3 regions of the Peribacillus sp. SRI_006 genome follow, and region 3 is predicted to be linked to each of the others. Evidence: riboswitches for the same ligand, from Rfam matches in the RefSeq annotation. Region 3 holds a riboswitch; each other region holds the start of a gene.
The links. Region 3 has a riboswitch for cobalamin ahead of AC2YHV_RS13200 (ribonucleoside-diphosphate reductase subunit alpha). Riboswitches for the same ligand answer to the same signal wherever they lie in the genome.
Positions count from the first base shown of each region.

Region 1 (7,804 bases), on a different contig from region 3:
CTTTTCATCATTTTTGCAATAGGCGGGGCACTTGCCTATGCAGCCATATTCGTTGCGATAGCAAGCATTGGGTTCTGGTCGGATGCGAAAACATCCATCATGCCAATGATGTACAATATCGGGAACTACGGGCGCTATCCTGTTGATATTTATAATAAGGTCATCCGTTTTGTCCTTACATGGGTGCTGCCATTCGCGTTTGTCGGTGTCTATCCGGCATCTTATTTCCTAAGAAAAGAAGAGTGGTATGCATATGCATTTGCCACACCTGTAATTGGAGTTGCCTTTTTCGTGATATCCGTTTTCATATGGAATCAGGGAGTGAAGAGGTACCGCGGGGCAGGGAACTGAAAGAACCCCTTCAACAGCATTCATGTTGAAGGGGTTTTTGTTTAGTTCCGTTTTTTCTTTCTTTCGATATATCTTGCTTGGGCTTGAACATATTGCTGTTTTTCCTCTTCCGTCTCCGGAATGACCTGAGGTACGTTTGTCGGCTTACCGTCTTCATCAATGGCAAGCATCGTTAAAAAAGCGCGTGCCGTAAGCTGTTTTTCCCCTGTTAATAGGTTCTCTCGCTCCACTTTCACGTATACCTCCATTGATGTGCGATGAGCACAGGTGACATAAGCTTCAAGGTTGATCGCGTCCCCTGTTTTGATGGGGGCCAAAAAATCAAAAGAGTCGCTTGAAGCAGTCACAACGGGTTTTCGACAATGTCGCATAGCGGAAATGCAAGCTATTTTATCAACATAGGCCATTACTTTTCCGCCAAAGATGGTATTATGATGATTTGTATCCGGTGGAAAAACAAGGTCGGTTAAAAAAGTCCGTGACTGCTGTGTTGGATGGGCAGCGTTCTTTTCAATCATTTGCCTGCTGGTTTACTAAAAGGATTTTACGGACGACTTTTGCTGCTTCGACCATGTTTTTCAGGGAAGCGACGGTTTCCGGGATACCCCTTGTTTTCAGGCCGCAGTCGGGATTGATCCAAAACTGGTCTTTATCCAATACCTTGATGCCCCGTTCAATCATATCGACCATTTCTTCCACTGCCGGCACACGCGGGCTGTGAATATCATACACCCCCAGGCCAATGCCTTTTTCATATGTTTTTTCCTCGAATGCGGAAGCTAGCTCCCCATGACTGCGGGATGTTTCGATGGAAATTACATCGGCATCGAGGGAGGAGATGACATCCATGAAACTGTTGAAGTCGCAATAGCACATATGCGTGTGAATTTGGGTTGTGTCCTCCACGCTTGATGTGGATATCAAGAATGAATTCACTGCCCAGTTCAAATACTCGTCGCGATCGCTTTTTTTCAATGGCAGACCTTCTCTAAGTGCAGGCTCATCAACCTGAATCATTTTAATTCCAGCCGATTCCAAGGCAATGACCTCTTTTTCCAAAGCGAGCGCCAGCTGATAGCAAACATTCTCCCTGGAAATATCATCACGGACAAAAGACCAGTTCAAAATCGTAACAGGACCTGTCAGCATTCCCTTCACCGTCTTCTTCGTCAGTGATTGTGCGTATACACTTTCCTTGACTGTCATGGGTTCGATGAAATGGATGTCGCCGTAGATGACTGGCGGTTTCACGCAGCGGGATCCATAGGATTGTACCCAACCCTTTTCTAAAAAGACGAATCCGCCTAATTTATGACCGAAGTATTCAACCATATCCGTCCGTTCGAATTCCCCATGAACGAGAACATCCAAACCGATTTCTTCTTGGATTTCGATCCACCTGCCGATTTCTTCGTTAACGAATGTTTCATATTGCTTGGCTGTCCATTCTCCTCTATTGAATTTCCCGCGTGCTTGTTTAACTTCAAATGTCTGCGGAAAGCTGCCGATCGTAGTCGAAGGGAGAAAAGGTAATTTGAAAAATTCCTGTTGTTTTTGGTAACGTTCTTTAAATGGAAGCTGACGGCCGGCAGTCCTGTTTTTAACCTTTTCGACATTGGATTGTACAGACCTGTGATTTCGGACATTTGAATTGGCTAACGTTTGAATCGTGAATTTATTGACATCGACTTTTTCGGCGATTGCTTCAATGCCTTGATTATTCCCTTTGACCAAAAGTGTGATTTCCTCAAGTTTCTCATCAGCGAAAGCAAGGGCCTCTTTCACTTCTTTTGAAAGGGCGGTTTCATTACGAACGGTCACCGGGACATGAAGCAGGGAGCAAGAGGGCTGTAGCCAGATTTGGTCCTCGGCTACCTGTTTCTTAAGTGTCTCGATCAATTCGATTTTTTTGGATAAATCGGATAGCCAAATGTTTTTTCCGTCAATCACACCCGCTGCAAGCACTTTGTCCTTAGGGAAGCCGAACGCCTCAAGATTACTTAAATTCCTCCCTTTATCATGTACAAAATCAAGACCGATTCCTTGGACTTTTAATTCGATGACTTCTTGATAGTGTTCCACGGCATCAAAGTATGTTTGTAGCATGATGTTCAGGTTTGGTGCTGCTTCATTCAGTTTTTCATAGAGGTAAGTAACGGTTTGCATATCATCTTTGGAAATGGATGAAACAAGGGAAGGCTCGTCCATTTGAACCCACTTCACGCCTTCTTGCTCCAACTCCCGCAGGATTTGCGTGTATAGGGGAAGCAGTCTCAGGATGATGCCAGGGATTTCCTGTTTATTGAAGCCTTTTGAAAGGGAGAGGAAAGTATAAGGTCCAATCAAAACGGGCTTCGTTTCGATCCCTAGCTTTTCCTTGGCTTCCCGATATGCTGTAAGTGGTTTATTTTCTGTTAAAGTAAGCTGTGCCAGTTTTAATTCAGGGACAATATAGTGATAGTTTGTATTAAACCATTTCGTCATTTCTGAAGCGACTTCATCATTGTTTCCCCGGGCCATTGAATAATAAACGGAAAGGGGGACACTTCCGCCTTCATAAGCTGAATAACGTTCAGGAACAAGACCGAACATGACGGACATATCGAGCATTTGATCATAGAAAGTGAAGTCGTTGACAGGGATGATATCAATGCCCCGTTGCTGCTGTTTTTGTAAGTTGCCTATACGGATTGCCTTTAGTTGTGACGTAAATTCCGCTTCATCGATTTTACCGGACCAGTAAGCTTCCAATGTACGTTTCCATTCACGATCTTCCCCGATTCGAGGGTAACCCAAACTGCTGCTCTTCAAAATTCCCATCCTCCTACATTCAATTGATCGAACAAAAAAAAAGCATTCCTAACCGTCAAAAAAGAAAGTTAGAAATGCTTAAAATAAAGTGGCATGCAAAATGCCCCTTACAATTATAAGGTCCCTAACACCTCCCTATCTCCCGTAGGTTAAAACAGTGTTGTCGAAATAGGCAGGTCTCCTGACTTAGGGAATATCATTAGCGGCTGGCCTTCCCGATCCGTTGATCAGTGGCATATCGAAAGACGCTAACATTCCCATTACAGTGGCGGGACCGTGCCGGAATTACACCGGACTTCCCTTTTAATCCTAATGAAAATTAGGAACCTATTTCCACATATGAAATTTTGCAAAACCTGCCTTGTTAACTGTTTGCAGGTCAAATATTTATAAAATAAAAACTATTATAAAAATTTAGACAATCTTAACATATCCCACCAAAAGGGTCAACATGGAAAAAGGATTAGGGAAAGTTTCCGTTTAATGCGTTTGTCGGTGATAAGGCTGATTCCTAAAAAGAATATATTGTTTGGACAGGGAGTATGTATAGAGGAAGTGGCGTTTTGAAATGGGGCGTGGGGGATGACTTTCTACATCTTGATTGCAGGGATCATTTTTTGCATGGTGATGAGCATTCGTACGTTATTTCTTGTTGAGTCGGGAGGAAAGAAATTTTCTCTAGAGGATATGCTGTGGCTTGGCAATTTATATGCGACGATATTAGTTGGATTTGCACTGATTTATTTATTATACGAGCTTCAGAATCATTCGGTGATTCTTGATATGGGCAATCGGTTGGATGGGACTTTCTATGAGCAATTGAAGACTTCTTTTTATTTTAGTGCGATGACGATGTTTTCTGTAGGGTATGGAGATATAGCCCCAATTGGCATGGGAAGGATGATAGCTACCATTCAGGCCTTCATTGGGTATACACTGCCGGCAGCGTTCGTGATTCGTACGGTGATCGATCTGGAGCAGAAAGATAGGAAGGATAAATGAAAGTTGTGTTTCTTTCGATTATTGGGTACTCTTACCATAATGAAAGAAATGGAGGGTTCAATATGACTGTTAAAATTGGCGAAAAAGCACCTGATTTCAAACTCCCTGCAAACAATGGTGAAATGGTTTCCCTATCGGATTTTAAGGGGAAAAACATTGTTTTATATTTTTACCCAAAAGACATGACGCCAGGTTGCACGACGGAGGCCTGTGATTTCCGGGACCATAATGAGCAATTCGAGGAATTGAACGCGGTCATCCTTGGTATCAGCCCAGATCCAGCGGCACGTCATGAAAAATTCATCGAAAAACATGGATTGCCTTTTCTGCTGCTGGCTGACGAAAATCATGAAGCGGCTGAATCATTTGATGTTTGGCAATTGAAAAAGAACTTCGGCAAGGAGTATATGGGCATTGAACGTTCAACTTTCCTGATTGATAAGGCTGGAAATGTAGTCAAAGAATGGCGAAAAGTAAAGGTTAAAGGCCACGTCGAAGAAGCGCTTGAAACTCTTCGCGAACTCGAAAAATAAGGGATAGGCAGATGAAGGATGAGAGGATAACGAAGCTTGCAGCCAGGCTGGTTCATCATTCGATACAATTACAGCCTAAAGAGAGAATCCTCATACGGGGGCATATCAACACGAAACCATTATTGAAAGAGTTGATTGATGAAATATACAGAGTGGGTGCTTATCCATATGTGGAACTCGAGGACGATGAGATAAGCCGCCACCTGTTACTAGGGAATGTGAAGGAGCAGCTTGACACAGCTTCGCAATGGGCCTTGAAGAAATATACGGATATCGATGCGGTCATCATCATCACTGGGGAAGAAAACATTGCGGAAATGACTGATGTTCCCATCGAGAGGCACCGTCTTCAAGGGGAGGCCATGAATTCCCCTACACTTTTTTATGTAAACAACCGACGTTGGGTCTTACTTAATTATCCCACCAAGGCAGCAGCGCAAAAAGCCGGCATGACGTTCAATAGGTACGAAGACTTTCTTTTGAACGTATGCACAATGGATTACGGGAAAATGGAGACGGCTTTGAAGCCGTTAAAACAATTGATGCAACGTACTGACAAAGTCAGGATCGTTTCACCAAGGACAGATTTGACCTTTTCCATCAAAGGCATGCCAGCCGTCATATGTGCCGGAAAAAAGAATTTACCGGATGGGGAAGTATTTACGGCACCCATAAAAGATAGTCTTAATGGAAGGATATCCTTCAACACACCCACAACCTATGAAGGAATCACCTTTAGTGACATAGAATTGAACTTGAAAAAGGGGAAAATCATTAAAGCGACTTCCAATCGTGACCCTGAAATGAACCAAATTCTGAATATTGATGAAGGGTCCCGGTTTATAGGGGAGTTCGCTATTGGAATCAATCCATACATATTGGAACCTATGGACGATATCTTGTTCGATGAGAAAATAAGCGGGAGCCTGCACTTGGCTCTCGGACTTGCCTATGATGAAGCGGATAATGGAAACCGGTCATCGATACATTGGGATATGGTCTTGATCCAGCGTCCGGAATATGGGGGCGGTGACATCTATTTCGACGACGTCCTGATCAGAAGGGATGGCTTTTTTGTTTTGCCGGAATTACATGCATTAAACCCAAATTCTTTAAAATAAAGCCTTTTTTAATAAGGATGAGGCTTTTGTCCAACTCAAAAAGGGGACACCCGAATATGCTTTATTAAGGGAATACCTCCTCAGAGAAAGTTGCGCGGGACACATAGAGCCCGTGTTTTTTTATGTTAATTAAAAGGGGGAGATATACATGTTAATACTTTCGACTGTCATTCCGAATGAAGGTATCCAAATGAAAATGATGAAAGCTTTTCCTGATTTGAACTTCATTTATCAAAAAGGATGGAAAGATGGGCCGCTTCGTGAAGCGGAAATCTTAATTACATATGGTGAAGATTTAACTGAAGAAATCATTGAGAAAGCAGCGAACTTGAAATGGATCATGGTCATGAGTGCAGGGATGGAACTAATGCCATTTAAAGCCATCGAGGAACGAGGCATTATGGTGACCAACGCAAGAGGCATACATAAAATCCCGATGGCCGAGTATACGATAGGGATGCTTTTGCAATATGAAAAGAAATTGAAGCTGCTTATGAAGAATGAAAAGGAAGAATTGTGGGATAGAAAGATTGAAGTAGGGGAATTAAATGGCAAGACCATGCTCGTATTGGGTGTAGGTGCAATAGGAGGGGAAGTGGCTCGTCTTGGGAAAGCCTTTGGGATGAAGACGATAGGAGTGAACCGGAGCGGGAAACCGGTGGGATCCATTGATCACCTGTATGACCTGGATCATTTATTGGAAGCCATACCGGGAGCCGATTATATAGTATCCGTCCTGCCAAGTACGGATGAAACGAAGGGCCTTCTGCAAAAAGAACACTTCAAAGCCATGAAAGAATCTGCAGTATTCGTGAATATTGGCCGCGGCGACCTGATTAAAGATGAAGTGCTGATCGAAGCCCTTGATGCTGGGGAATTGTCTCATGCCGTCTTGGATGTATTTGATCCGGAGCCTTTAGGAAAAGGGCATCCGTTTTGGAGGATGGAGAATGTTACAGTCACACCGCATCTTTCAAGTAAAAGCGGAGAATATTTACCAAGGACCTTTGCCATATTCGAAAAAAATATGCGTGAATACCTGAAAGCTGGAAAAGACTTCACCAACGTAATCGACTTATCTAGGGGATACTAAGTTCAATGCAAAAATGGGAAAGAATCAAGTCTTCATGAATAAACTAAAAAAGAATGGTTAAGCCATTGAATTATTGACAAATTCAACGTATAAAAGGTACACTATTTATAAACATTATAATTTAAGAATGCATACTTAATGAGAAAAAGAGGTGGATGACGGTGTCTGAAGTTCAGTTAAAAGAAGCGTTGGATTCCTTAAAAGATACCGGTGTAAGAATAACTCCTCAACGCCATGCGATACTTGAGTATTTGATAAGCTGCATGTCCCACCCTACCGCTGATGATATATATAAAGCGCTGGAAGGCAAGTTTCCGAATATGAGTGTGGCAACGGTTTATAACAACCTGCGTGTGTTCCGCGAGGTAGGTTTGGTAACAGAACTTACGTATGGGGATTCTTCGGCAAGGTTTGATTTTGTGACGACGAATCATTATCATGTAATTTGCCAAACTTGCGGTAAAATTGTGGACTTCGATTATCCTGCATTGGATGAAGTCGAGCATTTCGCAGCACAAGTCACTGGTTTCAATGTTAGTCACCATCGGATGGAAATCTACGGCGACTGTATGGATTGTGCGAAAAAAGAATCGCATTAAAAAAAGTTCCTCCACTTGGTTGGAACTTTTTTTCATGTTTATGAAGAAATGATACAATTGTTAAAGCCTTCGTGAAAGGGAATTCAGCTAATCGACTTAATCATGCAGGCTTTTCCGGTTATATTTTTCATTGAATTCTTCGCCTTCCAACTTTTTGTCAAGTGTCAATGGTTCTTCACAATGCATGCAAATATCTACACGTCCTAGTATTTTTGTAGGTTTGCTGCAGTTAGGGCAGACAACCTGGATCGATTTTGTAGAAAGCATTCCAATCCAGAAATAAACCCCTGTGCT
Region 1 is NZ_JBYCZT010000003.1:367,253-375,056, forward strand. Features, by position in the region: gene AC2YHV_RS05980 (ABC transporter permease) at 1-351, shown strand, start outside; gene AC2YHV_RS05985 (acyl-CoA thioesterase) at 393-869, opposite strand; gene metE (5-methyltetrahydropteroyltriglutamate--homocysteine S-methyltransferase) at 862-3,171, opposite strand; cobalamin riboswitch at 3,317-3,508, opposite strand; gene AC2YHV_RS05995 (potassium channel family protein) at 3,745-4,164, shown strand; gene bcp (thioredoxin-dependent thiol peroxidase) at 4,227-4,697, shown strand; gene AC2YHV_RS06005 (aminopeptidase) at 4,709-5,818, shown strand; gene AC2YHV_RS06010 (D-2-hydroxyacid dehydrogenase) at 5,967-6,911, shown strand; gene perR (peroxide-responsive transcriptional repressor PerR) at 7,067-7,510, shown strand; gene AC2YHV_RS06020 (YgzB family protein) at 7,607-7,804, opposite strand, start outside.
Region 1: linked by a shared signal. The riboswitch ahead of metE (5-methyltetrahydropteroyltriglutamate--homocysteine S-methyltransferase) and the one ahead of AC2YHV_RS13200 (ribonucleoside-diphosphate reductase subunit alpha) in region 3 are both predicted to bind cobalamin.

Region 2 (7,804 bases), on a different contig from region 3:
TGACCCATCCGATAATGTGGATGTGAAAAAGGAAGCCTAAGTTCTCATTAAGCTTACAAGTAAGTCCTTGAAAGGGGATTTTACTTGTAAGCTTTTTTTGTCTTTTCCCCCTTTTTTCATCATTATTGAATATTGCTTCGTTTTTTACACAAAATACCTTTGTCTTTAATACTGCAATGATAATTTAAAAACTAGGAGTGAAACAAATGGATAGGAAGCAATCAAAAAATGAATCTTCAGAAGTTGCCGGGAGAATATATGATGTCAGCGATTATAAACGGGAAGATCCTTTATCTTCTGGACTGGCTCAAACCCACGAACAAGTCTCGGATACTTATGCGGAAGGCGAGATAAAGGCAGTCATTGATGATGTAAACGGAAGGGATATTGAGATTAAAAAAGAAAAGGAAGAAAAGTAATACTGAGGTTTTTGCTTTTGAACAAGGATTATCGCTGAATATTTTAAAGATATATCGGGTCCCCTAGCTTCTGGAAAGGTGAAACAGAAGCTAGGGGATCTTAATTAATAAATTTTTTCTGTTTCCAAGTTTTGAAGCAATTCTTCCTTCGTTCTTGGGAAAAGGTCCCTTTCTGCAAGATTCCTTGATTGAAGAAGGGCTTGAAACATTTCAAAAACCCACGGTTTCTCCAGATGTGCCTGCAGCAAAACGTCTTCATCATGGAAAACGGAAACAGGGTCCCCTTGGTATATGACCTTACCATCGTTCATGACCACGATTTCATCTGCCCATTGGTAAGCAAAATTAACATCATGAGTTGAGAGGATTATCGTTTTATCAGGGTGGTGGATACTGTCCAGCAGATTCATGATCTGTCTTGAGAAATATGGATCCAATCCAGCGGTAGGCTCGTCCAGGAGCCAGACATCGGGCTCCATGGCAAGTACCCCTGCGATGGCGACCCGTTTTTTTTGCCCAAGGCTCAAAAAATGGGTAGGTCTGTCTTTTAGTTCGGTTACTTCCGTTTCAGCCATTGCCCAATTTACTTTCTCCTGGACTGTAATTCTATCCCATCCTAAATTCATTGGTCCAAACGATATATCCTGTTGTACATTAGCGGAAAAGAGCTGAGAGTCGGGATCTTGAAAAACGATACCGACTTGCTTTCGTAATGATAATAATGCTTTCCGGTCATATTTCATTTTCTTGCCCTTAAATCTGATCTTTCCTGCAGTAGGTTGTAATAGACCATTTAAATGGAGGAATAAAGTCGATTTGCCAGCACCATTATTGCCTAATAATGCAATTTTTTTACCTTGTTGGATCGTTAGCGAAAGTCCTTTTAAAGCGAAGGTTCCATCTGCGAATTGATGGGTGAGGCCTTCTATATGAAAAATATGCTCGTCCATTGTTGGGTTGCCTCCAATTTACAAATATCCATTAATAAGGATTAAGCTTCCTAGTATGACAATCGCGATCAGCCAATTGCGTGAGGAATAGGTGTAAGTATCCTCGATATAGGAAAGGTTCTCCTGATAGCCTCTTGCGTTCATGGCCATCGTCAACTGTCCAGAGCGCTGCAATACTCCTAAAAATAATGATGAAATTAGTAATCCGAGAGATCGAATGCCTTTCCTAAACGAACCATACCCCAGCCGTGAAGCTTGTGATTGGTGAATGGCCAAAGCCGTATCTAAAAAAATAAAGATGAATCGATAGGTCAATTCTATTAAATCGACCAATAACGAAGGCACTTTAAGTTTTCGCAGCACAGATAGGATGACGGTAATGGGTGTAGTTAAGGTAAGGAAATATAAACAGCTGATGCTGCAGAATACGACAGTGATCAAATTGGCCACCGTACCAAAGCTGTCATCGCTGATGAATATTTGCCAATTCCCGATCTTACAGGACCACCATATATTCGAAATCGAAGTGAATTTACTAGTGAAAGAAAAAAGGATGGTAATGGTTCCTGATAGTATAAAAAATCCTGGTAATAGAAGTAATTTAAGATAATAAGAAAGCGGGATTTTTGCCGCGAAAATGATTAAAGCGCTCATCACCGTAAAAGTGATGAGCGAAACGGCCATATCCCTTACCGTTAACGAAAACAGCAAAAGAGTGAGTGCAAATACCATCTTTTCCAACGGATGTACATCCTTTAGCCCATTGAAATAGGCATATTTATCAATGAGTAACATGCTTCGATTTTTCGGCCAATTCTTGTTTGGTTTGCTTATTCCTTTGTCTCATCACACCAATGAAGTATCCAATGAAACCGGCTCCGATTGCAGCTTGAAGCGCAAATAATAAGCTTTCGGTTTCTGCACCTGGCGGCTCCCAAATACTGTTGAACCATGGCTTGTATTCCGGATGGATCTTAGTGATGGCTTCCTCAGCTTCGCCGTCGGCACCGCCAAATTCCGTTCCTTGTTGGGTGATTAACGGTAAGGTTGCAAGAATGACAACCAGGAAAAGCAGCAGTAAACTTTTTTTCATTTTAACGGGCCTCCTTAGATAAAACTCGCAGAAATTTCAATTCGCCTAGATTGTATTTTTTCAAGAAATTCATTACGACGACTGTCAATAACCCCTCACTGATCGCCAAGGGAATTTGGGTCAGGGCAAAAATCCCGGCAAATTTACTGAAAGAGGCCATGAATCCTCCTACCTCGGAAGGGAAAGCAAGAGCAAGTTGAACAGAAGTTACCACATAGGTGCCCAAATCACCAAAGGCAGCTGCCAAGAATACGGCAAGTGAAAAAGACCATCCCAATTTAGTTGCGCCCTTGAAGACAAAGTAAGCAATGAAGGGTCCGCAAACGGCCATGGAGAATGCATTGGCCCCTAATGTCGTCAATCCTCCGTGTGCCAGTAAAACAGCTTGAAATAACAAAACGATGGAGCCGACCACACTCATGGCCAATGGTCCGAATAGTATGGAACCTAAACCAACTCCGGTAGGGTGCGAAGAACTTCCCGTAACAGAAGGAATCTTTAGGGCCGATAATATAAATACAAATGCGCCCGATAGACCAAGTATCATTTTTGTTTCTGGGTTTTCCCTTACTTTGGACCTAATGGACCGGTAACCCAAGATTAAAAATGGAAGCGTCACCGCCCACCAGAATATAGCCCATTCTATGGGTAAAAAGCCCTCCATGATATGCATGGCCAATGCCCGTTTCGGGACAAAAAGCAGTAAAATGACAAAATAAATAATTTTCCAATTGGTTTTTTTCATTCTTTCTCCTTTCAACACTTTTAATTGTTCTGATCAATCTTGAGAAGAAAAGCGGCGCCCAAACTAAAAAGCACTTCTCTCAAAGGAAAGAAGTGCGTAATGAACAGGAATTTTGCAGCATGAACCAACCATGGGCCATTTTGCCTGATCCGCACGCCCATCCTCGTAGGCTGAAACAGTTTCACGCTTCATGGCAGGTCTCCTGGCTTTGGTTCATCATCCCATTACATCCTTCCCATCTCATTTGACAGTGGATTAAAGTTAACGTAATGGAACTTCCCTTTACAGTGGCGGGACCGCTCCGGATTTTCACCGGCTTCCCTTTTAAGCTGAATTCCGAGAAATTCAACACCATGAAACTTATGTAATTATTTAGAAAATTCTCGTATAGTGTACCATAAAGAAATAATTCCAGCTACACTATCTTTTTTTTGGGGCCGAAATTTGTTGCGAGGATAGGATTGTAACTGGTTTTACACGTTTAAACTTTTCTAAACAGTCGGAATAAACTATTGAATTTTGACAAAGTTGTTATATGATAGATTAAGTTAGTTTGAAATGTATAATAAAACCAAATATTTCATTTTAAAAGTGCCCTTGTGTGAATAAGCAAGGGATAATAGGGAAATCGGTGAAAATCCGATGCAGCCCCCGCTACTGTAAACGCTGATGAAATTGTCGATAGCCACTGGCATGATGCCGGGAAGGGACAAAGTAAAATGAAGCGTAAGCCAGGAAACCTGCTTTTAAAATTGCATGATACTTTTCGGAGGGAAAGGTAGAAGGACTATGACGATTTTGGGAGGATTTGGCATGCTCGCCTTTGGCTCCTCATTCATATAGTTTTTTTAAAACCTTGACTCTTATGTTAAGGTTTTTTATTTCGCCTTTTCCCTGAACTCAGGAGGAAGAAGATGACTACTTGGAACTTGACGGGTACAAATACGCATCTGTTGATTTGTAATGGGAGCAGCTGCATGAAAAAGGGCGGGGAAGAAGTAACCCAAGCGATTCGCGATGAAATTGCTTCAAAAGGACTGGATCTGAAAATCCATACAACGAGGACACGCTGTAACGGAAGATGTAAGGATGCCTGCGTTGTGATTGCCTATCCCCAAGGAAACTGGTATCGAGTGGAAACGCCTGATTTCGGTCGGCAGATCGTCAGTAATATCGATGATGGTGAGTTTGTTCCACAGATGATCTATCAGTACAATGACGGGGAAATGGCCCCTAATCCAGATTTTCCTGCTCATACGGGTATTTCAAAGAACAAAGCGTAAAAGGAGATGTCTTAATGAGTACAAACGGTAAATTATTCGTCGTGGGCTTTGGGCCCGGGAATTTTGAACACATTACCAAACGTGCCGTCGAAGCCCTTCAAGAAAGTGACTACATCATTGGTTATAAAACTTATGTTGAACTCATTCAGGGACTGCTAACAGATCAAACGATCATTAGTACGGGGATGACTGAAGAGGTATCACGTGCACAGGAAGCAGTGAAACAAGCGGAGCTGGGAAAGAAAGTGGCGGTGATTTCCAGTGGGGATGCCGGAGTTTACGGGATGGCAGGGTTGGTTTATGAAGTATTGATTGAAAAAGGCTGGAAAGAAGAAACTGGAGTGAGCATTGAAGTCATTCCTGGCATTTCTGCAATCAACTCATGTGCGTCTTTACTTGGGGCGCCCGTCATGCACGATTCGTGTACGATCAGCCTCAGTGATCATTTAACTCCTTGGGAACTGATCGCTAAAAGGGTTGAAGCAGCTGCAATGGCAGACTTTGTCATTGCGCTTTATAATCCGCGCAGCGGCAGGCGGACCCGGCAAATTGTTGAAACACAGAAGATTCTCCTTCGCTACCGCTCGCCGGATACACCTGTCGGGTTGGTGAAAAGTGCTTATCGCGATAGGCAGGATATTGTCATAACCAATTTGCAGGATATGTTGAATCACGATATTGGAATGTTGACAACCGTCATTATCGGTAATTCATCCACCTTTTTATATGATGACAAAATCATCACACCAAGAGGCTATCAGAGAAAATATACGCTGAATTCGGAAAAGCAAACATTGAAGCCGCATCAGCGACTGCAAAAAGAAGCGGAACCGTGGGCATTAGATCAAGAAGCCTTAACCGATTCCGCTGGAGGAGTTGGATTACTTACAAAAGCACCAGAAAAGAAGCCAGCTTCCTATGAAATGGCAATGGAGGCCCTGTCAAGAGTCAAGGGTCAAGCCGTTAAGCAGTCCATTCAGCCGATTGTTCAGCAAAAAATGGAGTCGGTATTCGAACTTGCCGTTAGTCCAGGTGTGGCGAATAAACAATTCACTCCCAAACAAATGATGACACTTGCGGAAGTTGTCGGGGAAAAGGGAACGATGGAATATACGCCAAATCATAAAATCGTCTTAAAGATCCCGACAATGGATCCGGAAGTCATTACGGGGAAATTGCAATCAGCAAACTTTCTTTTGTCGCCGATTGGGGATGTACTGACATTAAAAGCCTGTGATTTCTGTGATGGTGAAAAAGCGGAATCCATTCCTTATGCGGACGAAATACACCGGGTGCTTGGCGGAATGAGCATGCCCAAGGAACTGAATATCGGTTTTAATGGGTGTGGGATGGCTTGTTATAGTGCTGTGATGGATGATATCGGGATTGTCTTCCGAAAAGGGAAGTTCGACTTATTTCTTGGAGCTAAACCGGTTGGAAGAACGGCCCATCCGGGTCAGCCGGTAGCGGAAGGCATTGAACCGGAACAGCTTGTAGAACTGATCACGGACATTGTCGGCGAGTATAAGCAAAATGCCCATCCAAATGAGCGGCTTTTTAAATACTTCAAACGTTCGAAAAAGATACAGAATTTTTCTTATCAGGACATCGCTCCCAAAATAAACATAGAGCCTGCGCCTTGTGAAGACTAATCAAGAGGGGGAAAGTAAATGAAAGCAGTTTTGTTCGTAGGACACGGAAGCCGGTTGGCTTCGGGAAATGAAGAAGTCCGTCATTTTATTGAAAATATGATTCCGGCAATGGACGGGCGTTTCCTAGTGGAAACGTGCTTCTTGGAATTTGCGGCACCGAATATATCCAAAGGAATCGATAATTGTGTAAAACGAGGGGCTACTGAAGTTATCGTCATACCGATCATTTTGTTGCATGCAGGACATTCGAAATTACATATCCCAGCTGAAATAGAGGACGGGAAAACCAAGTATCCAGAAGTGAAATTCACATACGGCCAAACGATCGGGGTCCACCATGATGTATTGACGATCCTGACAGACCGTCTTGAGGAAGCGGGATTCGATACGACCTCTGAACATTCTGAGACAGCGATATTGCTAATTGGCCGAGGCGGCAGTGATGCTGATGCCAATAGTGATATATATAAAATTTCACGATTATTATGGGAAAAATTAAGCGTTAAATGGGTCGAAACAGCCTTCATGGGTGTAACGGACCCTCACGTGGATGAAGGTATTGAACGATGCATCCGATTAGGGGCAAAAAAAATCGTGATGCTGCCATATTTCCTCTTCACTGGGGTGTTGATGGAAAGAATGGAGGATATGCTGAAAGGCTATCAAGAGCAATATCATGATCGAGAATTCATATTGGCAAAGTATTTTGGATACCATCCAACCTTACAGAACATTCTGCAAGAACGAGTAATTGAAGCCAGTGAAGGCAAATCAAGCGGGGCGCGTGATTTGGAAAACTATCGTAAACATGTCGAGGAACATGGACATGCTCACCATCATCACCATCACGACCACGATCATGATCACCATCACGACCACGACCATGATCATCACCACGATCATGATGGGCAAGCGGTGGGGACATCAAAATGATTTTGTTCTTGGCGGGTACAAGTGATGCAAGGGAATTAGCGATTGAGATGCAGCAGGTGGGGTACAAGGTTTTGGCAACTGTTGTAACCGAATCGGCTGCTAAGAGTTTGCAGGATGCAGGGATATCCACCCGGATTGGCCGATTATCTGCAGAAGATATGACATCTTTAATCTCTGCAAAAGGTTTTCAGGCTGTAGTCGATGCAAGTCACCCATTTGCCGAAGAAGCATCCAAAAACGCCCTTAACGGAGCAAAGGCAGCAAATGTTCCTTATATTCGTTATGAGCGTGAAAGTCAACGGTTTCAGAATGATAAATTGATAGTTGTCCGTGATTATGAGGAAGCTGCCAAGCTTGCCGCAGAAAAACGGGGAGTCATCATGCTCACGACCGGAAGTAAAACCCTAGCCGTGTTTGCAAAAGAATTGGTGGGGCTCGAGAATACCAGAGTCATAGCGAGAATGCTGCCACGCATGGACAATATGGAAAAATGTGCACAGCTGGGCATTGAACAAAAAAATATCGTTGCGATTCAAGGGCCATTTTCCAAAGAATTAAATAAAGCTCTATATGAACAATATGGGGTCACATTGATGATAACGAAAGAAAGCGGCAAGGTCGGTGCGGTTGATGAGAAATTGGAAGCCGCGTTGGAATGTGGAATAGAGACGATCATGATATCACGACCGGATGTCGACTATCAGAATGTTCATTCCAGTTTTGATCATG
Region 2 is NZ_JBYCZT010000002.1:27,333-35,136, forward strand. Features, by position in the region: gene AC2YHV_RS02450 (alanine/glycine:cation symporter family protein) at 1-40, shown strand, start outside; gene AC2YHV_RS02455 (YozQ family protein) at 207-419, shown strand; gene AC2YHV_RS02460 (energy-coupling factor ABC transporter ATP-binding protein) at 524-1,369, opposite strand; gene cbiQ (cobalt ECF transporter T component CbiQ) at 1,388-2,164, opposite strand; gene AC2YHV_RS02470 (energy-coupling factor ABC transporter substrate-binding protein) at 2,151-2,462, opposite strand; gene AC2YHV_RS02475 (energy-coupling factor ABC transporter permease) at 2,464-3,207, opposite strand; gene AC2YHV_RS02480 (hypothetical protein) at 3,271-3,399, opposite strand; cobalamin riboswitch at 3,383-3,578, opposite strand; cobalamin riboswitch at 3,780-3,969, shown strand; gene AC2YHV_RS02485 ((2Fe-2S) ferredoxin domain-containing protein) at 4,122-4,490, shown strand; gene cobJ (precorrin-3B C(17)-methyltransferase) at 4,505-6,142, shown strand; gene AC2YHV_RS02495 (sirohydrochlorin chelatase) at 6,161-7,075, shown strand; gene cobK (precorrin-6A reductase) at 7,072-7,804, shown strand, end outside.
Region 2: linked by a shared signal. The riboswitch ahead of AC2YHV_RS02485 ((2Fe-2S) ferredoxin domain-containing protein) and the one ahead of AC2YHV_RS13200 (ribonucleoside-diphosphate reductase subunit alpha) in region 3 are both predicted to bind cobalamin.

Region 3 (7,804 bases):
CGCCATGGACTCCGGGAATATGACATTGGCCTGGTTATGGGTTGCCGTAATCATTGTCATTTCATTCATTATGCTTTTTATCGTGACATACATAAAATGAATGCTGTTTTTCGTATATGCTTATGAATAAGCGAGGTGCGGCTTCTACGTCCTCTTTATGGGTGAATCCGTTTTTTTCGTAAAGATTTCGTGCGGGAAGGTTCATTTTACCGGTCGAAACGGATATCTTTTCCCAGTCGACGTGTAATTGGAGAGCATGCAACAATGCGTCCGCAATACCCTGCCGAAAATAATCAGGATGGACGACCATTCGGCAAATCAGCAATTGGCCATTCTCTTTTGTATAAGATATGGCACCAGCTAAGGCATCACCCTTTAAATAGCATAAAAACGTTTCATGGCAATGTATGAATTGGTCATATGTTTCCAATAGAGGAGGTATATCGGCAAAACCGGTCATTTCCGCTTCCACCTTATAGGATTCTTTCTGCAGTTTAAATAGCTGCTGGCCATAGTCTGATTCCAGGTCCCGAATTCTCATGATCAAATCCTATCACTCCTTTTCATTACATTATAATGGAAGAGGGGGATTATTGTTTCTAATCAGTCTGTGTTATAATCGACAAACAATATGAACTAATGAAATGAGGAAGAAATTTGTTAACATTTGAAGAAAAATTGAGCATCATTGAAACTTTTCCGGAATTACAGCGAAAAGACGTTTCATTGGGACGTGTGAACTTCCATTATCCAGATAGCGTCCAGGAGAAAAAGATTGTCGTTCAGCACTTGCATCCCAATGGAAATGGGTTCGTTTACGCAGGGCATATGAGAAAAAAAGACACTGACCGTAAAGGGTTTATCAATATACGTGACTATAATGAAGCCGAATTAAAAGAATTGATCCAAAGAAGCGTGGATTACCTATCTGAACCTCCGGCTGAAATTGAAGAAGAGGAAAACGAGTTCGCTAGGTTGGAAGGGGCATGGATTGGCCCTGAAAAGCAAGAGCTTACACTTCAAAAGGAAGACCTGCTTTGGAATGTTTATTCAGGGTCGAATCTTGAGGAATGTTTCGAAAGTCCGGTTGAGGCGGAGCGCTACTTATTGGACGAAGGCTTCCGACAAAGCAAGAAGAGGAATATGTAGAATTTTAGGATAATTTGTCGGTTGATTTACGGCGATAATCTTGTTTTTTTAGGATTTTCCATGATATAATATGAGTAATTATTTTTGTTCGGAAAAGTTTGATAGAAGGATTTACTGTAATAGGATTCCTCTTGAAACATTATCCAGAACCAAAAATAGTAATAAAATGGATTTTTCCAAACACAGGAGGAACTATCATGGTACAAGGTAAAGTAAAATGGTTTAACGCAGAAAAAGGTTTCGGTTTCATCGAAGTTGAAGGCCAAGACGATGTATTCGTACATTTCTCAGCTATCCAAGGTGAAGGCTTCAAAACGCTTGAAGAAGGCCAAGAAGTTTCTTTCGAAATCGAGCAAGGCGCTCGTGGACCACAAGCTGCTAACGTTCAAAAATAATTGAACGCATATAAAAAAAGACTCCGATTTTGGAGTCTTTTTATTTTTCCTTTTTTTCGGCGATTTCCTTTAATGCTTTGTCCAATTTTTCTTCGATCCGTTTAGTACGATTAAAATGCCCTGACAGGAAAAACACGATGCATATAACGAATGCGACAAGCACTAGCATAAAAAGGATAGGAAGGAACTGGGTTATATTCTCAGTCATTGGATATCATCTCCTTTTTTCTCCATTATACTTCATGCTTACCGTTGCTATGCTTGAGGGAGCCAAGTTTTAAAAAAAAACACTGAAAGAGGATATGCGAAAACGCAATCCCCTTTCAGTCAGTTCTGGAATAGCGAAGCGAACTTTTGAAGTCTGTGCAGGTCTGATTCTTGATACATCTGTTCTATCTTCAATGTCACCAATAACTGGCTCTTCGCAAATAACATATCCCGGAAATGATCGACCGCCCCACAAAAATGATTATAGTTGGTTTCGCCAGTGCCGAAGACTCCCGTTTTCAGGCGAGCAATAGGCAACTGTTCCAATTCTTTATAAAAGGCAGCTGATTTAGCGGGAAGCTCCCCATTGCCCCATGTATAGGTGCCGACGATCAAGGCATCGTAATCCGGCAATGTACGTAAATCGAATTCATTCATTCGATATAGGAAAGCCTCAGGTAAAAGGGCAGCGAGGGCTTCAGCAAGCGCTTTTGTATTGCCGCCGGCAGAATGATAGACAATGGCGATTTTACAGCTCATCGAACCCATTGCTGGCATTTACTTGACTGTAAGTCCTTGACTTCTGTTCGAAGAAATCGGTTTTGGTAAGGCCGATGGATTCATCATCGAACGTTTTGATCCATGGCATCGGGTTCTCGCCATACTCTTTATACAAATTTTCAAGGCCTAGCATACGTAACCGTTTGTTGGCGATATATTCGATGTACTCATTGAATTCTTCCAAATCGAGATCGGCTTTCGTTTGGATATCTTCGAGCATATATTCAGACCATTCCTTTTCGAGTTCGACTGCTTTTTCAATCGTTGTATAGATGAACTTCGTGTTTTCTTCATTATTTAACTCAGGATATTCATACATCAAGATTTGAACGAGCATGCCAATGAAATCGAAATGGACCATTTCATCGCGATGAATATAGGATATCATCGTAGCTGAACCGGTCATTAGATTTTGGCGCCCTAGATTATAATAAAAGGCGAAAGCCAAATAGAAATAAATCCCTTCAAGGTTCGTTGAATGGATCAGTGCCTCGAATAAATGCTGAGGGCTGGGATCGTCCACGAACGTTTGATAAGCATCAACGATCGGTTGGTTACGCTTAATCACTTCAGGATGTTCTTTGATGCGGTCGAAAAGCTGTTTTTGCTTGCCTACCGGAATCAAGGAAGCAAGGATATAGGAATAAGACTCATTATGGATCGATTCCTGCTGGGCCATGTTGGCCAGAATAGCTTTTGCCGCCGGATCTTTTATGTACCGAAGGATCTCTACTAAAGTGGGCGTTTGAAGACTGTCCATTCCAGCAATCATCGTAAGGATATCGAGAAAAGCGTCCTGGATATCTTCATCCAATTCGCCCCACTGCTTTTTATCCTGAATCATGTTCACGCTCGAAGGCTTCCAAAAGTTATTGATGAGCTGTGTATAGGTATCATAGAATTTTTCATACTGTATATCGTTCCAAAGGAGGAAGCCTGAAGCTTCTCCTTTGAAAACACCGGTTGCCTTTGTTGGATGCGTCGGTTCGAGCATCCGAATTTTTTTTATATGATTGGTCATTCGTGAAAACTCCTTTAAGAATAGATTACTGGGTCATGATTGACGTTAACTTGAACAGCTTTCGCAGGCATTGTCATATTCGGAAGACGTCGAACGAACATAATACGTTGATTTCAACCCGCTTTCCCATGCCGTTAAATGGATGTCCAAAAGGACCTTCGCTTTGATTGTATTGTGTACATACAGATTAAAGCTGATTGCTTGGTCAATATGGCGTTGGCGGGCTGCATTTTGCCTGATGCTTTCCAGTTGATCCAAATTGAATCGCGTCTTTTTATAATATTCATACGTATTTGGCGTCAAGCCTGGTGCGGTCACCTTGAATTTGAAGTTTTTCTTTTCTTCGTAAAATTCAATTTCATACAAAGGATCGATTCCATCCGTGGAATTACCGATTTTGGCTGTCGATGAATTGGGGGCAATCGCCATTAAATAGCCATTACGGGTTCCGTGCTCCTGCACGTCTGCTTTTAAATCCAGCCATTTTTGATCTGTATAGTCACGCAGTTCGAAATAGTCCCCTGTATGCCAATCAGAACCTTCAAAGTATGGGTAAGATCCTTTTTCCTTGGCCAGTTCGTTGGATGCCTTGATAGTTAAGTAAGCGATCTTTTCGTATAAAGCATCTGCATAGCGAACAGCCTCATCGGATTCCCAATAAATATTCTGTGTGGCAAGTAAATGATGCCATCCAAACGTTCCTAAACCAATTGCCCGGTACCGTTTGTTCGAGATGGATGCTTGTTTGACAGGAAGATTATTCACATCAATGACATTGTCCAGCATACGGATCTGAATGGGAATCAATCTTTCCAGAACATCGCTGCCCACCGCTCGGGGCAAGTTAATGGATGAAAGGTTGCAGACAACGAAATCGCCGCTTTTACGAACCACAACAACATCTCCATCTTCTGTTTCATATTCATCCGTGATCGTCGAAGGGCTTAGGTTTTGGGCAATCTCCGTGCAAAGGTTAGAACAATAAATCATACCTTTATGTTTATTCGGATTCTTCCGATTCACTTCATCGCGGTAGAACATATACGGTACGCCTTCTTCTAATTGAGAAATCATGATGCTTTTCATGATGTCCATCGCATTGATTTTTTCAAAGCTATAGTTTGGAAGCGTGCCATTTTCTGCGGCCTCGACAGCAAGTGCATAATGATTCCTGAAGCTTCCTTCGCCTTTCTTTTCGTCATAAAGATCTTCAAGTGAAAATCCAAGGGTTTGCTTAACGGTATGCGGATCGAAAAGATACCATTCTTTTCTGTCGCGTACAGCCTCCATGAATAAATCCGGTATGCATACACCTGTAAAAATATCATGTGCTTTTAATCGGTCATCCCCGTTTTGAGTCTTCAAATCGAGGAAGCTCATGATATCTTTATGCCAGGCATCCAAGTAAATCGCGATGGCACCTTTACGTTGCCCCAATTGATCGACACTTACAGCTGTCTGGTTGAATAGTCGAATCCAGGGCGTCGTGCCGGAACTGTTTCCAGAGAAACCGCGGATATCGGAACCAAGCGAGCGAACCTTACCGACGTAAAGACCAACACCGCCGCCGAATTTAGATACTTTTGCCGCATCGTAGTTTGATAGGTAAATTCCGTCGATAGAATCTTCAATTGCGTCGATAAAGCAGGAGCTTAACTGTCCATGGGTTTTACCTGCATTGGAGAGTGTAGGAGTCGCAACGGTCATATAAAGGTTGGACATGGCCCAGTATGCTTCTTTTATCAGTTGCAGGCGGTGCTCCGTTTTTTCCATTCGCATGATTTCCATCGCGATGATCATGAAACGTTCTTGCGGCAGTTCGAAGACCTTGTCCTTTTTTGGGCGGGCCAGATAACGGTCATTCAATAAGTAGATGCCTATGTAAGAGAATAATTTATCTTTTTCCGGGTCGATCACCGATCCCAATTCCTCAATTTCCGCTTTTGTATATGAAGATAGCAGTTCTGGTTTATAAATGGGATAACGCTGACCTTCCGATAGCTGGGAGAGTTCTGTGATCAGCTCATAGAATGGGCCATAACTCTTGCCTTCATAACCTCGATTGGCTTGTGCATCCCTATACATTGTATTCAACAGTTCTGCTGCAGCAACGAAAGTCCAATCCGGGGCATCGATATCCACGCCTTCAAGAGCGAGCTGAATCAGTTTTTTTGAAGCCTGTTCTTCGGTTGAGTCACTTTTGCGATCAAGCCATTTTGTAAAACGCTTTTTGAACTTTTCCATATCGAGACGGCCTTCGAATTCCTTCGATAACATCTCAAGCTGGATGGATTTCGCTTCTGTGTCATTTTCACTTATGGTAGAGTTATATGTTTGAGTCATTAATAATCCTCCTTGTTAACTTCCGCTAAAATAAAAAAACCGCCCAAAGAATTGAGCGGATCAAACGATAGAATAAAAGAGGCATGAAAAAATAGCCGTTATACTATCGTTTCATCATCTCAATCCCCGAAGAATAAGAAACGTGAAAAATTCAAGGCAGGTCTCCTGACTCATGATCATCCTACTTTGAGTCCTTCCCGTATAGAGAGCTATACAGTGGTTTTCTCATTTCGTCACATTTACAGTTGCGGGGACAGTTCCGGGTTTACACCGGATTCCCTTTTCAGCCATCACTGGCACCTTGGATTATAAAAATTCTATATATAGTTATTGGAATTGTTTATGTAATCAATATCTAGTATTTCTGCTTATATTATCGTAAGCCATATACGATGATAATTCAACTAATATATTTGAAAAAAACCAACCCTTATCTATTGACAAAGTGATGGAAGAGGGTGGGGGAATGAAAGATTTTATGGGGGAATGGATAAATCAAGCGCTGATTTTACGGGATTTTGTGTTAAAATAAAGTGTCTAGTAAAGGTGGCTCTCCGTTATTGCACTGAGGGGATTCGCGGAAAAATATTTATGAAAAAGGGGATAAAATCTTGGAAAAAGTATTAGTTTTTGGACATAAAAACCCGGATACAGACACAATCTGTTCAGCAATCGCTTATGCAGATCTTAAAAAACAGCTAGGTATCAACGCTGAACCAGTTCGTCTGGGTGAAGTGAATGGTGAAACTCAATATGCATTGGACCAATTCAAATTCGATGCTCCCCGTCTTGTGGAAAAAGTTGCAGGGGAAGCTGATGGCGTAATCCTGGTCGATCATAACGAACGCCAGCAAAGTGCTGAAGATATTGACCAAGTCCGTGTGTTGGAAGTTATCGACCATCACCGTATCGCTAACTTTGAAACAAGCGATCCATTATATTACCGTGCAGAACCAGTTGGCTGTACGGCAACCATCTTAAATAAAATTTATAAAGAAAACGGCATTGAAGTCCCTAAAGCAATCGCAGGTCTTATGCTGTCTGCCATCATTTCCGATTCTTTATTGTTCAAATCGCCGACTTGCACGGAGCAGGACGTTGCAGCAGCAATGGAACTCGCTGCCATTGCTGGAGTCGACGCTGAAAAATATGGCTTGGAAATGTTGAAAGCGGGAGCTGACTTAAGCGACAAAACGATTGCCCAGCTCATCACTCTTGATGCCAAGGAATTCTCCATGGGAATGGCTAAAGTGGAAATAGCACAGGTCAATGCCGTTGATCCGAACGAAGTCCTTGCTAAGCAAGCAGAATTGGAAGCAGCGATTGAAGCGGTCATCGCAGTGAAGGAATTGGACTTGTTCCTATTCGTCGTTACGGATATCCTGACTAATGATTCCGTTGCCTTGGCCCTTGGTAAAGCGGCATATGCGGTTGAAAAGGCATATGACGTTTCATTAAACAATAACATCGCCGTCTTGGAAGGCGTTGTATCGCGTAAAAAACAAATCGTTCCGGTCTTAACCGACGTATTCAGCAAATAATTCAGGAAAAGGGTTGCTCATTAAAACTTGGGCAGCCTTTTTTTGTACATTCAAAAAAAGACTCAACCATCCATTAAGGGTGTTTGAGTCTTTTTTCTTAATTTAAAGATTCCTTTTCTTTTTCATAGGCGATGACAATCAATTCTTTATTGGCTTCCTCGCCAAGTTTGCTTTCAAAGCTTTTCAGTTCATTCAATAAATCCGGTGACAGATTTGCTGCCGTATAATCCTGCTCGGGTGTCATGCTTTTCGCTCCTTTCAAAAGGAAATGATTCATGTTATCTATTTTGTCGGTTTGAAAAGTTTCTATTCAGCAGAATTTTACTTCTTTAAGATATTTTACTTTCTGAGGTGGCGAGTTTTTCAAGCAATGTCGAACTTTCTTCATCGAGTCCTTGGACTTGGACAGGTATTCCCAAGAGCTGATATTTAAGAATAACCGTATCGACAGCACCGACTGCTGAAGCATCCCAGATCTTGGAATGGGAGAAGTCGATGACGATTGCATCGGCTTTTTCCTTGAAGTCGAACTTTGAAACAAAGTCCTGGACAGAAGCGAAAAATATTTGTCCGCTGATACGATAAGT
Region 3 is NZ_JBYCZT010000008.1:98,777-106,580, reverse strand. Features, by position in the region: gene modB (molybdate ABC transporter permease subunit) at 1-100, shown strand, start outside; gene AC2YHV_RS13230 (GNAT family N-acetyltransferase) at 62-541, opposite strand; gene AC2YHV_RS13225 (hypothetical protein) at 658-1,149, shown strand; gene AC2YHV_RS13220 (cold-shock protein) at 1,347-1,544, shown strand; gene AC2YHV_RS13215 (hypothetical protein) at 1,585-1,752, opposite strand; gene AC2YHV_RS13210 (flavodoxin domain-containing protein) at 1,872-2,309, opposite strand; gene AC2YHV_RS13205 (ribonucleotide-diphosphate reductase subunit beta) at 2,281-3,333, opposite strand; gene AC2YHV_RS13200 (ribonucleoside-diphosphate reductase subunit alpha) at 3,379-5,676, opposite strand; cobalamin riboswitch at 5,815-5,995, opposite strand; gene AC2YHV_RS13195 (manganese-dependent inorganic pyrophosphatase) at 6,288-7,217, shown strand; gene AC2YHV_RS13190 (hypothetical protein) at 7,315-7,461, opposite strand; gene AC2YHV_RS13185 (SulP family inorganic anion transporter) at 7,547-7,804, opposite strand, start outside.